DNA from 4 places in the Streptomyces sp. NPDC050738 genome. Region 1 is predicted to be linked to each of the others. Evidence: riboswitches for the same ligand, from Rfam matches in the RefSeq annotation. Region 1 holds a riboswitch; each other region holds the start of a gene.
The links. A riboswitch is a leader RNA that binds a small molecule or an ion and turns the genes downstream of it on or off. The one in region 1 is predicted to bind thiamine pyrophosphate.

Region 1 (3,240 bases):
CCTCGGCCACCGGGCCCACGTACAGGCTGGTGCTCATGAACGGCACCGCGGCGGCGAACGCGACGGCGAACGCGGTGACCGCAGGCCACCAGGGCTGCCGGCGGGCGCTCTCGGCGGCCAGATCGACCGGGGCGCCGCCGCGGGTCCTCGCGCGGACGATCCAGTCGACCGCCACGATCGCGACGAACCCGGGGATCCAGTAGCCGACGAGCAGCAGCACGTTCTGGAAGCGGGTCGTGGTGTCCGCCGCGTGCATCCACAGCACGAGCGGGAAGCCGAGCGCGGCGGCGAGTGCCGCGGCGAGCGGACGCGGTACACGGAGGCCGAGGGTCTGCAGCGCCAGCGAACCGCTGTAGTCGTTCATCGCGTTGCTGCACAGCGCGGCGAGCGCCACGGCGAGCAGCCCGAACGCACCGAGCGCGCCGCCGCCCAGCAGGCCGTCGATGCCGCGGGCGGTCTGGTCGGTGAAGACCGAGGCGCCCCACAGACCGAGGGTCTGGACCGCCACGAAGGACACGCTGATGCCGAGCAGCGTGAAGACGAACATCCGCGGGCGGGAGGTGGTGCGCGGCAGATAGCGGCTGAAGTCGCTGGCGTACGGAGCCCAGGACAGTGCCAGGCTCAGGGCGATGGTGCAGGTCAGGACGAACGCACCGGCCCTGTCCGCGCCGTGCGCGCTTCCGGTGGCCGCCGGATGGACGCCGTGCAGGAGCTTCGTGGCGAGTACGGCGAAGGCCGCGGCGAGCACGAAGGTCATCACGGTCTGGAGCCGGTGGATCGCCTCGTACCCCAGGACGCCGAGCGCACCCTGGGCGGCCATCATGACCAGCACGCCCAGCCAGAACGGCCAGCCGCACAGCTGGGCGAGCGCGTCGCCGCCGAAGAGCCCGATCAGCGCGTCCCAGGCGATGGACGACAGCCACTGCAGAGCTCCCGGCAGAACGACACCCCGGCCGAACGCCAGCTTGGCGAGCGGGAGTTGACCGGTACCGGTCTGGCTTCCCCACGTGCCGAGATACGCGGTGGGCGCGGCGCCGAGCAGGGTCCCGAGCACGACGGCGGCGAGCGCCGTGGCGAAGTCCAGACCCAGGGCGATGCCGACGGTGCCGGTGAACACACCGGTCATCGTCAGGTTCGGGGCGAACCAGACGGTGAACAGCCGGCCGGGGCCGCCATAGCGGCGGTCCTCGGGAACGGGGGCTATGCCGTGCGCCTCGACACGGAGATCGCCCGGAGCGGTGGGCATGCGCCCGCCGAAAGCAGGCTGCGGATCGGTGACGGTGCGCTCACCCTGGGCATACGGCAACGACATGGAAGACATCCCTCCGCCAGTTTTAACTGGATCAGGTTCGACGGGTGTGTTCTCAGCCCTCGTGCGGGGCACCCCGTGTCCGGTTCGGCCGAAAGAATAGCCCGGCCTGCGATTCTGTCCACCCGGTGGGGGCACCGGGGCGCCGCCCGGCCGTCGCTCGCCCGTATCGGCGTGTCGCCAACATCCTTTTCCGTACGGCCCGTTGACGCCCTCACGGGCTGCTGACAACGTTGTCCAACAGCCCGTCCTCCGTCCACCGCCTCGAATGGAGACGCCCGTATGCGCAGATCCCCCTCACGCCGTCTGGTGCTCGGCGCCGGCCTGGCCGCGCTGGCCGCGGCCCCGGCGACCACTGCCGCCGCAGCCGCCCCGGCCTCGTACGCATCCCGCTCCCTGGGCCGTGCGAGAGCCACGTACGACGCACTCGGGACGTACCTCGACGCGGCGGACGGCACCGGACTCGTCCGCGAGCAGTACCCGGCCGCCGCCGACGACCGCCCGTACTCCTACGAATGGCCGTACTCCCAGGTCCACATCGCCGCCCTCGACCTGGCCCACGCGGACCCCCGCTACGCGCCGGAACTGGCCCGGCGCGCCCGGGCCCAGGAGCACTACTGGAACGCGGCGGGCGGCACGACCGGCCTGCCCGGCTACGCCTCCTATCCGGTCGCACCCCACGGTGCGGGCGGCGACATGTTCTACGACGACAACGAGTGGGTCGGCCTCGCCAAGATCCAGCGCCACCTCCAGACCGGGGAGAAAGCCGCCCTGCGGCGCGCCGAGGAGATCTTCGCGCTGATCGCGTCGGGCTGGGACACCGACCAGGACCACGCGGCCCCCGGCGGAGTGTTCTGGACGCAGGCCGACTGGAGCCAGGACCGCAACACCGTCTCCAACATGCCGGGCGCCCAACTGGGCCTGCGCCTACACCGGATCACCGGACGGGCCTCCTACCTGGAGGCGGCCAGAAGGTTCTACGACTGGACCAACCGCCACCTGCTGAGCCCCGAGGGCCTCTACTGGGACCACCTCGGCCTGACGAGCACGGTCGACAGAACCCTCTGGTCGTACAACCAGGGTGTCCCGGTCGGCGTTGGCGTCCTGCTGTACGAGGCGACCCACGACCGCGACCACCTCCGCAACGCCCGGCGCACGGCGGAGGCCGCGTACACCTACTACGTCACCGAAGGCCGGCTGCTGGACCAGCCCGTCTTCTTCAACTCCATCTTCTTCAAGAACCTCCTGCTGCTCGAATCGGTGACCGGCGGACGCACCTACCAGCAGGCGATGGCCGATTACGCGGACCACATCTGGTCGCAGCAGCGCGACAGCGCCACCGGCCTGATGCGCTTCGGCAGCGCCGGCACCACCCAGGCCATCGAACAGGCCGCCGCCGCGCAGATCTTCGCGGTGCTCGCCTGGCCGCGCAGCAGCCTGCCGACGCTCTACTGAGCCGCCTGCCTGCTCTGCAGCATCCCCAACGGGCTCTGTCCTGAGGCGAGTTCGGCTGTCGCCGTCTTGAAGCCGACCTCGTCGCCGCAGAGGGCGCCGCGCAGGAAGGCGGTGCTGACCTGCTGGAGCAGAGCGACGCGCGCGGGGTTCTCGTCCGTCGTCTCGGCGGCCTCGTGTCCCGCGATGCCGCCGAGCGAGTGCTCCGCGCCGAACAGCGTGAGCAGGCTCTTCTCGCCCGGGCTGTAGGTGTACGGGTCGGTGAACCAGTCCGGCCCGCGGGTGGACAGCGCCGACTGGTCGTGGTCCCCGGCCACGATGAGGGCCGGCGTGGTCATGGCGTCGAACGACGGCCTCAGGAAGGGGAGGTGCTCGCGGGCGAAGGGGGTCAGGTCGTCGCCCAGGCCGACCAGGGCGAGCAGCACACCCGCCTTCACCCGGGGGTCGGTCATGTCCTCGCCGGGAACGCCGTCGGCGTC
Region 2 (3,240 bases), on a different contig from region 1:
CCGAGAGCGGGCAGGGTGACCTTGCGCCAGGCGGCGAACCGCGAAGCGCCCAGCACCCGCGCGGCCTCCTCCTGCCGGGGGTCGAGCTGGGACCAGAGGCCGCCCACGGTCCGTACGACGACCGCGTAGTTGAAGAAGACATGGGCGAGCAGGATGGCCCAGACCGTGGTGTCGAGCCGTACGCCCCACAGCTGGTCGAGCATCCCGCCGCGCCCGAGGACCGCCAGAAAGGCGGTCCCGACGACCACGGTCGGCAGCACGAACGGCACGGTCACGATGGCCCGCAGCAGCTGCTTCCCCCGGAAGTCGAAGCGCGCGAAGACATACGCACCGGGCAGCGCGATCAGCAGCGTCAGAGCGGTCGACGCGAGCGCCTGCCACAGGGTGAACCAGAGCACCCGTAGAATGTCCGGCTCGCTCAGCACCTCCCCGATCCGCCCGAACTGCCAGTCGCCGCCCACGTCGAGCCCCCGCCCGACGATCGCGACGACCGGATAGGCGAAGAAGAGCGCGAAGAACGCGACGGGACCGGCCATGAGCCCGATCCGCACCGCGTTCCCGCGCACAGCGGCCTTTACTTCAGGACGAGCGAGGACCACGACTTGACCCACTGGTCACGGTTCTTGGCGATGGTGTCGGGTGCCACGGTCTTCGGATCGGTGACCTTGGCCCCGAACTGGGTGAAGAGCGCGGGCACCTTCGCGTCCTTCGCGACCGGGTCGACGAACATATTGAGCGGCATGTCCTCCTGGAACGCCTTGCTCACCAGGAAGTCGATCAGCGCCTTGCCCCCTGCCGTGTTCTTCGCCCCGTCGAGCAGCCCCGCGAACTCGATCTGCCGGAAGCAGGTCCCGGTGGCGACACCGGTCGGCGCGGTCTTGGGCTGCGGCTTGGCGTACAGCACCTCGACGGGCGGGCTGGAGGCGTACGAGACGACGAGCGGCCTCTCGCCCTTGGCCTTCTTGCCGCCGGCCGATCCGGAGAACTCCTCGTTGTAGGCCTGCTCCCAGCCGTCGACGACCTTCACGCCGTTGGCCTTGAGCTTCTTCCAGTACGTCTCCCAGCCGCCGTCGCCGTACTGGGCGGTGGTGCCGAGCAGGAAGCCGAGGCCGGGGGACGAGGTGGCCGCGTTCTCGGTGACCAGCAGGTTCTTGTACTCCGGCTTCACCAGATCGTCGAAGGACTGCGGCACCGCGATCTTGTGGTCCGCGAAGTACTTCTTGTCGTAGTTGACGCAGATGTCACCGCTGTCGATCGGCGTGACCCGGTGCTTCTCCGCGTCCAGCTGCACGTCCGCCGACACCTGGTCGAGTCCCTTGGCCGTGTACGACTGGAACAGCCCGTTGTCGAGGGCGCGCGAGAGGAGCGTGTTGTCGACGCCGAAGAAGACGTCACCGCGCGGGGACCCCTTGGTGAGGATCTCCTGGTTGAGGGCGGCGCCCGCGTCCCCGCTCTTGAGGACCTTGACCGTGTACCCGGTCTGCTTCGTGAACTCCTTCAGCACGGCCGGGGAGGCGGCGAAGGAGTCGTGACTGACGAGGGTGACGGTCTTGGACGGCGTACCACTGGATGATGTGTCGTCCGAACTCCCGCACGCGGCAAGGGTGGTGACACCCAGCGCGGCGGCGACGGCGGTGACCGTGATTCTGGTGGTGGTGGTGCTCACTGATTTTCCTCCTGGGAGATCCAGGAAGAGACGCGGCCCTGCCCGTGGGAAAGCGGGCAGGGCGCAACAGCTCGAGTGATGACCGAACTTCCTACCCAGAATGACCTGGGCAAGGTTCTGAGGGTCTGCGGTGTGGACCGCACTCTCAGCGCTGTGGCGCTCCCCTGTCGGAATATGAAAATGTGCCGCCAGGCTACACGCCCCTGGTCAGCCCCTACCGCTCGGAGGCGGCCAGCTGACCGCAGGCCCCGTCGATCTCCTGGCCACGCGTGTCCCGTACGGTCACGGGCACACCATGGGCCGCGATCGCCGCGACGAAGGCCTTCTCGTCCTCCGGCCGCGATGCGGTCCACTTCGACCCGGGCGTCGGGTTCAGCGGAATCAGGTTCACATGGACCGGCTTCCCCTTCAGCAGCCGCCCGAGCCGGTCACCGCGCCAGGCCTGGTCGTTGATGTCGCGGATCAGCGCGTACTCGATGGAGACACGGCGCCCGGACTTCTCGGCGTACTCCCATGCCGCGTCCAGCACCTCGCGCACCTTCCACCGCGTGTTCACGGGGACGAGGGTGTCCCGGAGCTCGTCGTCGGGGGCGTGCAGCGAAACGGCCAGCCGGCACTTGAAGCCCTCGTCGGCGAACCGCAGCATCGCCGGGACGAGCCCGACGGTCGAGACGGTGATCCCACGCTGCGAAAGCCCGAGCCCGTCCGGCTCCGGGTCCGTCAGCCGCCGGATCGACCCGACGACGCGCTTGTAGTTGGCGAGCGGCTCGCCCATGCCCATGAAGACGATGTTGGAGAGCCGCGCGGGACCGCCCGGCACCTCCCCGTCGCGCAGGGCACGCATGCCGTCGACGATCTGGTGGACGATCTCGGCGGTGGAGAGATTACGGTCCAGACCCGCCTGCCCCGTGGCACAGAACGGGCAGTTCATGCCGCATCCGGCCTGCGAGGAGATGCACATCGTCACGCGGTCCGGGTAGCGCATCAGCACGGACTCGACGAGCGTCCCGTCGTGCAGCTTCCACAGCGTCTTGCGGGTGGTGTCGTCGTCACAGCTGATGTGACGGATCACGCTCATCAGATCGGGCAGCAGCGCTTCCCGGAGCTTCTCCCGCGAGCCGGCAGGGATGTCGGTCCACTGCTCGGGATCGTGCGCGTACCGCGCGAAGTAGTGCTGCGACAGCTGCTTGGCGCGGAACGGCTTCTCACCGATCGCGGCCACGGCGTCCTTGCGCTCGGCGGGCGTCAGGTCGGCGAGGTGGGTCGGCGGCAGCTTCGCCCCGCGGGGCGCGACAAAAGTGAGTTCTCCGGGCTTAGGCATGGTCCTTCAAGTGTCGCAGACATACGAAGGAGGGCCCGCCGCCCTGTGGACAACGAGCCCTCCCTCAACAAAACCGCAGGTCAGGACCCGACAAACAGCACGAGCAGCAGCCAGACCACCGGCGCGGTCGGCAACAGCGAGTCCAGTCGGTCCATGATGCCGCCGTGGCCCGGAAGCAGCGTGCCCATGTCCTTGATCCCAAGGTCACGCTTGATCATGGATTCGCCCAGGTCGCCCAGGGTCGCACTGGCCG
Region 3 (3,240 bases), on a different contig from region 1:
GCCTCACGGGCGAGGCGCGCGGTCAGCACCGCCTCGCCCGCCGTGAAGCAGCCCGCCGTGTTCGGCAGGACCCGGATCGAGAGGCGGTCCAGTACGGAAAGCACCGAACCCTGGACCGTCGGGTCCAGGCGCCGCATCGCCACGGTCGTCAGCTCGGTGCCGGACGCGACGAGGGCGCGCTCCAGTACGTCCAGGCTGGGTGCGCCGCCCGTTCCCATGATCAGGCGCGAGGTGAAGGCGGTGCCCGCGACGGTCAGCTGGTCGTCGGCCATGGTCAGCCCCCCTGGACTGCGGTGAGGATCTCGACACGGTCGCCGTCGCCGAGCGCGGTGGCGGGCCACTGCCCGCGCGGTACGACCGTCTCGTTGACGGCCGCCGCGACGCCGGAGGGTGCCGCGCTGAGCGTGGCGACCAGCAGGTCGAGGGTGGTCCCCGGTGTGAGGGTGCGGGCGTCCCCGTTGACCGAGATGTTCATACGGACTGCTCCTGTCGTACGAGGGGGAAGCGCCGGGGCGTGAACGGCCGCGCCTCTTCGGGGAGTTCACCGGTGACCAGCACATGCGCCATGACGTCGCCGGTCACCGGCGTCAGGAGCACCCCGTTGCGGAAGTGCCCGGTGGCCAGGTGCAGCCCAGGTACCTCGGTGGGGCCGAGCAGCGGAGCGTTGTCGGGGGAGCCAGGGCGGAGCCCGGCCCGGGTCTCGGTGAGGGGGAGTTCCGTGATGCCGGGGACGAGTTCATGGGCGTCGCGCAGCAGCTCGTACACCCCGCCCGCCGTGACCGTGGTGTCCCAGCCGAGCTCCTCGCTGGTCGCGCCGACGACGAGCTCGCCGTTCTCGCGCGGCACGAGATAGATGTGGCTGCCCCGGACCACGGCCCGCACCGTCCGCGAGAGGAAGGGCGCGTACGCGGGCGGCACCGTCAGCCGCAGGACCTGGCCCTTCACCGGGCGTACGGCGACGTCCGCGAGCCGCCCGCTGAGGCTGCCCGCGGCCACCACCACCTGGTCGGCGGCCAGCTCCGTGCCGTCGGTGAGAACCGCGCCCGCGGCCCGGTCGCGTACGAGAGCGAGCCGCTCCACCCAACCGCGGTGGAAGACGACCCCGGCCCGCTCGCACGCCACCACCAGCGCCGCGGTCAGCCGCCGCGGATCGACCTGGTGGTCGCCGTCGACCCGCAGGCCCCCACGTACGCCCGGCGCGAGCATTGGCTCCAGGCGCCGGCACTCGCGCCCCGTGAGCCACTCCGATTCGAGGCCCGAGCGGCGCTGCAGGGCGTGCAGTTCGCGCAGGTGGGCGCGGTCGTCGGTGTCCAGGGCGACCGCGAGGGTGCCGCAGGTGCGGTAGCCGATGTCGCGCCCCGAGGCCTCTTCCAGCTCGGCGGCGAAGGCCGGATAGCGTGCGGCGGAGGCCACGTTGAGGGCGAGCAGGGTCTCCTCGCCGTAGTGCAGCTCGGTGACGGCGGCGAGCATGCCCGCCGCGACCTGCGCGGCACCGCCGCCGGGTTCGGGGTCGGCGAGCGCGGTCCGCAGCCCGCGCTGCGCCGCCCGCCAGGCCGTGACGAGACCGATGATCCCGCCTCCGACCACGAGAACATCTGAAGAGTTACGTGGATGCATGGGCGTCCAGCCCCTCCCTTCGCCGGCATGACCCGGATCAGGTTCGTACGGTCGGAGGCCGCCCAGCCTCCCTCTCAGCCCGGTGCGTCCGGGCTCCCGCGAGTGCCTTACGGTGGCCACCCTAGCCCCCGGTCCCAACCCCCAGTAAGGGAGCAGTCGCTGTGGCACGGTCGCTCGACGGACTCGTCCTCAGCCCGGTCGCCGACCAGGCCCCCGGGCAGGTCGGCACCAGGACCCGCTTCACGTATCACGAGCAGGGCGGCCGGATCTGGGCCGAGTACGAGGGCGGCGACGTGGAGCTCGGACGGCTCGTCGGCACGCGTGCGGGGGACCGGATCGACTTCCGTTATGTCCAGTTGAAGCGCGACGGGCAGACCGCCTCGGGGCACTGTGTGTCGGTCGTCGTCGAACTCCCCGACGGGCGGATCCGTCTCGAGGAGACCTGGGAGTGGGAGTCGCAGCAGGGGAGCGGCACGAGCGTGGTGGAGCAGCTCGTGGAGCAGCCCCTTTCCTGACGGTCCGTCAGATAGTTAGGGTGGCGGGGTGAGCGAACTGAGGAAAGTCGTCATCGTCGGCGCCGGCATGGCGGGCGTCCAGACCGCGGTGGCCCTGCGCGAACAGGGCTTCGGGGGCGCCGTCACGCTGATCGGCGACGAACCGCACCCGCCGTACGACCGGCCGCCGCTCTCCAAGGCGGTTCTCCTCGGGACGGCGGAAAGCTCCGCCTTCGACGTCGACTTCGAGGCGCTCGGCGTCGAACTCCTCCTGGGGCGCGAGGTCACAGGCCTGCGCCCGCAGGCGCGCGAGCTGGACACCACGGCCGGCCCCGTTCCGTACGACACCCTGGTCGTCGCCACCGGCGCGTACCCCCTGACGCTTCCCGGCACGGAAGGCGTCCCTGGCATCCATCTGCTCCGTACGCTCGACGACGCCGGACGGCTGCGGCCGGTCCTCGCCGCGCGCCAGGACGTGGTCGTCGTCGGGGCGGGCTGGATCGGCGCGGAGTTCGCGACGGCCGCGCGCGCGGCCGGCTGCACGGTGACCGTGGTCGAGGCGGCCGGGCGGCCCCTCGCGGGCGCGCTGCCCGCCGAGATCACCGCACCGATGGCCCACTGGTACGCGGAGAGCGGCGTCGAACTCCTCACCGGAGCAAGGGTCCTGGCGATCGAACCGGGGACGGTCGTGCTGGAGGACGGCCGCAGGCTGTCCGCCGGGGCCGTGGTCGTCGGGATCGGCGCACGGCCCGCGACCGGGTGGCTCGCGGGCTCCGGTATCGCGCTCGGCCCGGACGGCGCCGTCACCGCCGACGCGCAGCTGCGGTCCTCGCTGCCCGAGGTGTACGCCGTCGGGGACTGCGCCTCCTTCCCGTCGGGGCGCTACGGCGAGCGCCTCCTCGTCCACCACTGGGACAACGCGCTGCAGGGGCCGCGCACGGTCGCGGCGAACATCATCGGGACGGCCGGGGAGACCTACGACCCGGTCCCGTACTTCTGGTCCGAGCAGTTCGGCCGCTTCGTCCAGTACGCCGGCCACCACGCCGCCGCCGACACCCTGCTGTGGCGCGGCGACCCGCTCTCGCCCTCCTGGTCCGTGTGCTGGCTGCGCGAGGGGCGCCTGGCCGCG
Region 4 (3,240 bases), on a different contig from region 1:
TTCCATCTGCCCGGAGATGCGCCTGTGACCTGGGCTTTCGGGCGTGAGTTGCTGCTCGACGGCATCAACGCACCTACCGGGGACGGCGATGTGCACATCGCGCCGACCGACCCCGAGTCGCTCGCCGACGTCCACATCCGGCTTCAAGTGGGCGAGGACAGTGCGCTCTTCAAGGCCGGCACGGCCCCGCTGATCGCCTTCCTCGACCGTACGGACAAGCTCGTGCCGCTCGGGCAGGAGCGCACGCTGGGTGACTTCGAAGGCAATCTCGAAGAGGCGCTGGGGCGGATTCTCGCCGAGGAGAACGCGGGCTAGGCGCTGGGGGTTTGAGCTGAGCCGCAGCCGGTTCAGGCCTTGCGGCGGCGGCCCCCGCCGCCCTTTCCGCTGCGTACGGGTACGTGTACGGAATCAGGTGCGGCCTGGGGTCCCGTACGGTCCGCGGAGACGACCAGCGCCGCGAGCACCGTGGTCACCGGGACCGAGGCGACCAGACCGATCGAGCCGACCAGCGTCCGTACGATCTCCTCGGCGACCAGCTCGCTGTTGGCGACCATGCCCACGCTGCTCTGTGCGATGGAGAAGAGCAGCAGCAGCGGCAGGGCAGCACCCGCGTAGGCGAGTACGAGGGTGTTGACGACGGAGGCGATGTGGTCGCGGCCGATCCGGATGCCGGCGCGGTACAGCGCCCGTGGGCCCATCGACGGATCGGCCTGGTGCAGCTCCCATACGGCGGAGGTCTGGGTGACCGTCACATCGTCGAGGACACCGAGCGAGCCGATGATGACGCCGGCGAGCAGCAGGCCGCTCATGTCCAGGTGGGGATAGAGACCGTGGATCAGACCGGTGTTGTCGTCGGTGTTGCCGGTCAGATACGCCCAGCCGATGAAGAGCGAGCCGAGCAGCCCGATCAGCAGCAGGGAGATCAGGGTGCCGATGACCGCGACCGAGGTGCGGGCGGTCAGGCCGTGGCACGCGTAGAGGGCGATCAGCATGATCGCGCTCGCCCCGACCACCGCCACGAGCAGCGGGTTCGATCCGTGCAGGATCGCGGGGAGGATGAAGAGGGAGAGGATCGCGAAGGAGACGGCGAGCGCGACCAGCGCCATCACTCCGCGCATCCGGCCCACGACGACCACGGCCACCGCGAAGATGGCGGCGAGCACCGCCATCGGGACCTTGCGGTTCACATCGGTCACCGAGTACTGCAGGTCGTGCGGGGCATCGGGCGCGTACGCCACGACGACCTTCTGCCCCTCGTGCAACTGCCGCGGTGAGTCGGGCTGGACGATGGTGGTGAAGGTACGGCCCTTGTCGTCGCCGGTGGTGACTTCGACGGTCGCCTTCTCGCAGGTGCCCGATGAACTGGATGAGTTGGATTCGGGCGTCGAGGACGTCGAGGACGACGACTGGTTCTGTGCGGCGTTCACGTCCTTGCAGTCGACCTTCTCCACCTGCGTCACCTTGGCCTGCTGGGTCTGCTGGTCGAAGCCGACACCGGTGCGGGCGTGCTCGGGCGCACCGCCGGGCCACAGCACCACCAGACCGACAACCACCGCTGCGGCGAAGGGGATCAGGACCGCGGCGATCACCTTGCGCAGATGCCGGGACACGGGCGCCGCGGGGCCGTGGCTGTGGGAGTGGCCGTGCGCCTCGTGCGTGTCGTGGGGAGAAGTCACCGCCCGATCATCGCAAGAACGAGGGGGGCCCTCTGTTCACCGCGCCAGACATGACGCTAGCGTGGGGGCACCTTTGCACACGCGGGAGCTCGGAGCACCGGGCTGAGAGGGCGCTGACAGCACACCAGCTGCGCCGACCGCCGAACCTGTTACCGGGTAATGCCGGCGTAGGGAGTAGGTCTCATGACCACAGCAGATGCACACACGCCTGCCGTCAGCCAGGACACAACGGACACAGCGGCCGAGACCGGGCGCACGCCCGGCTGGCACAAGGGCTATGTGGAGGGCTCGCGCCCCGATCTCCGGGTGCCGGTCCGTCAGGTGCACCTCACCAACGGCAAGGACGTGACGCTGTACGACACGTCGGGTCCGTACACCGATCCCACCATCGACACCGACGTACGCCGCGGCCTCAGCCCGCTGCGGGAGAACTGGATCATCGGGCGCGGTGACACCGAGGAGTACGCGGGCCGCCCGGTCCGCCCCGAGGACGACGGGATCAAGCACACCTCGCCGCGCGGGGGGCTACGCAACCTGGACGCGGTCTTCCCGGGCCGTCCGCGCCAGCCCCGCAGGGGGCGCGAGGGGCGCGCGGTGAGCCAGCTCGCGTACGCCAAGCGCGGGGAGATCACCCCGGAGATGGAGTACGTCGCGATCCGCGAGAACGTCTCCCCCGAGGTGGTGCGCGAGGAGATCGCGGCGGGCCGGGCCGTGCTGCCCGCCAACGTCAACCACCCGGAGATCGAGCCGATGATCATCGGCAAGCGGTTCCTGGTGAAGGTGAACGCCAACATCGGCAATTCGGCGGTCACTTCCTCCATCGAGGAGGAGGTGGACAAGATGACATGGGCGACCAAGTGGGGCGCGGACACGGTCATGGACCTGTCCACCGGCCGCAACATCCACACCACGCGCGAGTGGGTGCTGCGCAACTCCCCCGTCCCGATCGGCACTGTGCCGCTCTATCAGGCCCTGGAGAAGGTGGACGGCCGGGCCGAGGAGCTGACCTGGGAGATCTACAAGGACACGGTCATCGAACAGGCCGAGCAGGGCGTCGACTACATGACGGTGCACGCGGGCGTCCGTCTCGCGTACGTACCGCTCACCGCACGCCGCAAGACCGGGATCGTCTCGCGCGGCGGATCGATCATGGCGGCCTGGTGCCTGGCGCACCACAAGGAGTCGTTCCTCTACGAGAACTTCGAGGAGCTCAGCGACATCCTCGCGGCGTACGACGTGACGTACTCGCTCGGCGACGGGCTGCGGCCCGGGTCGATCGCGGACGCCAACGACGAAGCCCAGTTCGCGGAGTTGAGGACCCTCGGGGAACTCAACACGATCGCCAAACGTCATGATGTACAGACGATGATCGAGGGCCCGGGACACGTCCCGATGCACAAGATCAAGGAGAACATCGACCTCCAGCAGGAGATCTGTGAAGAGGCCCCGTTCTACACCCTGGGGCCGCTGACCACCGATGTGGCGCCCGCCTACGACCACATCACCTCCGGCATCGGTGCGGCGATGATCGCCTGGTGGGGCACGGCGATGCTCTGCTATGTCA

Region 2: it holds a riboswitch for thiamine pyrophosphate, as region 1 does, so the genes downstream of both, AB0H78_RS22225 (thiamine ABC transporter substrate-binding protein) here and AB0H78_RS35210 (cytosine permease) in region 1, are expected to answer to the same signal.
Region 3: it holds a riboswitch for thiamine pyrophosphate, as region 1 does, so the genes downstream of both, thiO (glycine oxidase ThiO) here and AB0H78_RS35210 (cytosine permease) in region 1, are expected to answer to the same signal.
Region 4: it holds a riboswitch for thiamine pyrophosphate, as region 1 does, so the genes downstream of both, thiC (phosphomethylpyrimidine synthase ThiC) here and AB0H78_RS35210 (cytosine permease) in region 1, are expected to answer to the same signal.

What each region holds. Positions count from the first base shown of each region.
Region 1 covers NZ_JBFAHN010000021.1:84,390-87,629, forward strand. The annotation lists gene AB0H78_RS35210 (cytosine permease) at 1-1,312, opposite strand, end outside; TPP riboswitch at 1,304-1,398, opposite strand; gene AB0H78_RS35215 (glycoside hydrolase family 76 protein) at 1,592-2,764, shown strand; gene AB0H78_RS35220 (chlorophyllase) at 2,758-3,240, opposite strand, start outside.
Region 2 covers NZ_JBFAHN010000008.1:203,652-206,891, reverse strand. The annotation lists gene AB0H78_RS22230 (iron ABC transporter permease) at 1-536, opposite strand, end outside; gene AB0H78_RS22225 (thiamine ABC transporter substrate-binding protein) at 575-1,666, opposite strand; TPP riboswitch at 1,737-1,842, opposite strand; gene rlmN (23S rRNA (adenine(2503)-C(2))-methyltransferase RlmN) at 1,881-2,987, opposite strand; gene AB0H78_RS22215 (phosphatidate cytidylyltransferase) at 3,068-3,240, opposite strand, start outside.
Region 3 covers NZ_JBFAHN010000014.1:138,586-141,825, reverse strand. The annotation lists gene AB0H78_RS29790 (thiazole synthase) at 1-272, opposite strand, end outside; gene thiS (sulfur carrier protein ThiS) at 275-475, opposite strand; gene thiO (glycine oxidase ThiO) at 472-1,617, opposite strand; TPP riboswitch at 1,615-1,727, opposite strand; gene AB0H78_RS29775 (hypothetical protein) at 1,779-2,132, shown strand; gene AB0H78_RS29770 (FAD-dependent oxidoreductase) at 2,200-3,240, shown strand, end outside.
Region 4 covers NZ_JBFAHN010000001.1:677,580-680,819, forward strand. The annotation lists gene AB0H78_RS03370 (SsgA family sporulation/cell division regulator) at 1-315, shown strand, start outside; gene AB0H78_RS03375 (YibE/F family protein) at 348-1,676, opposite strand; TPP riboswitch at 1,748-1,867, shown strand; gene thiC (phosphomethylpyrimidine synthase ThiC) at 1,860-3,240, shown strand, end outside.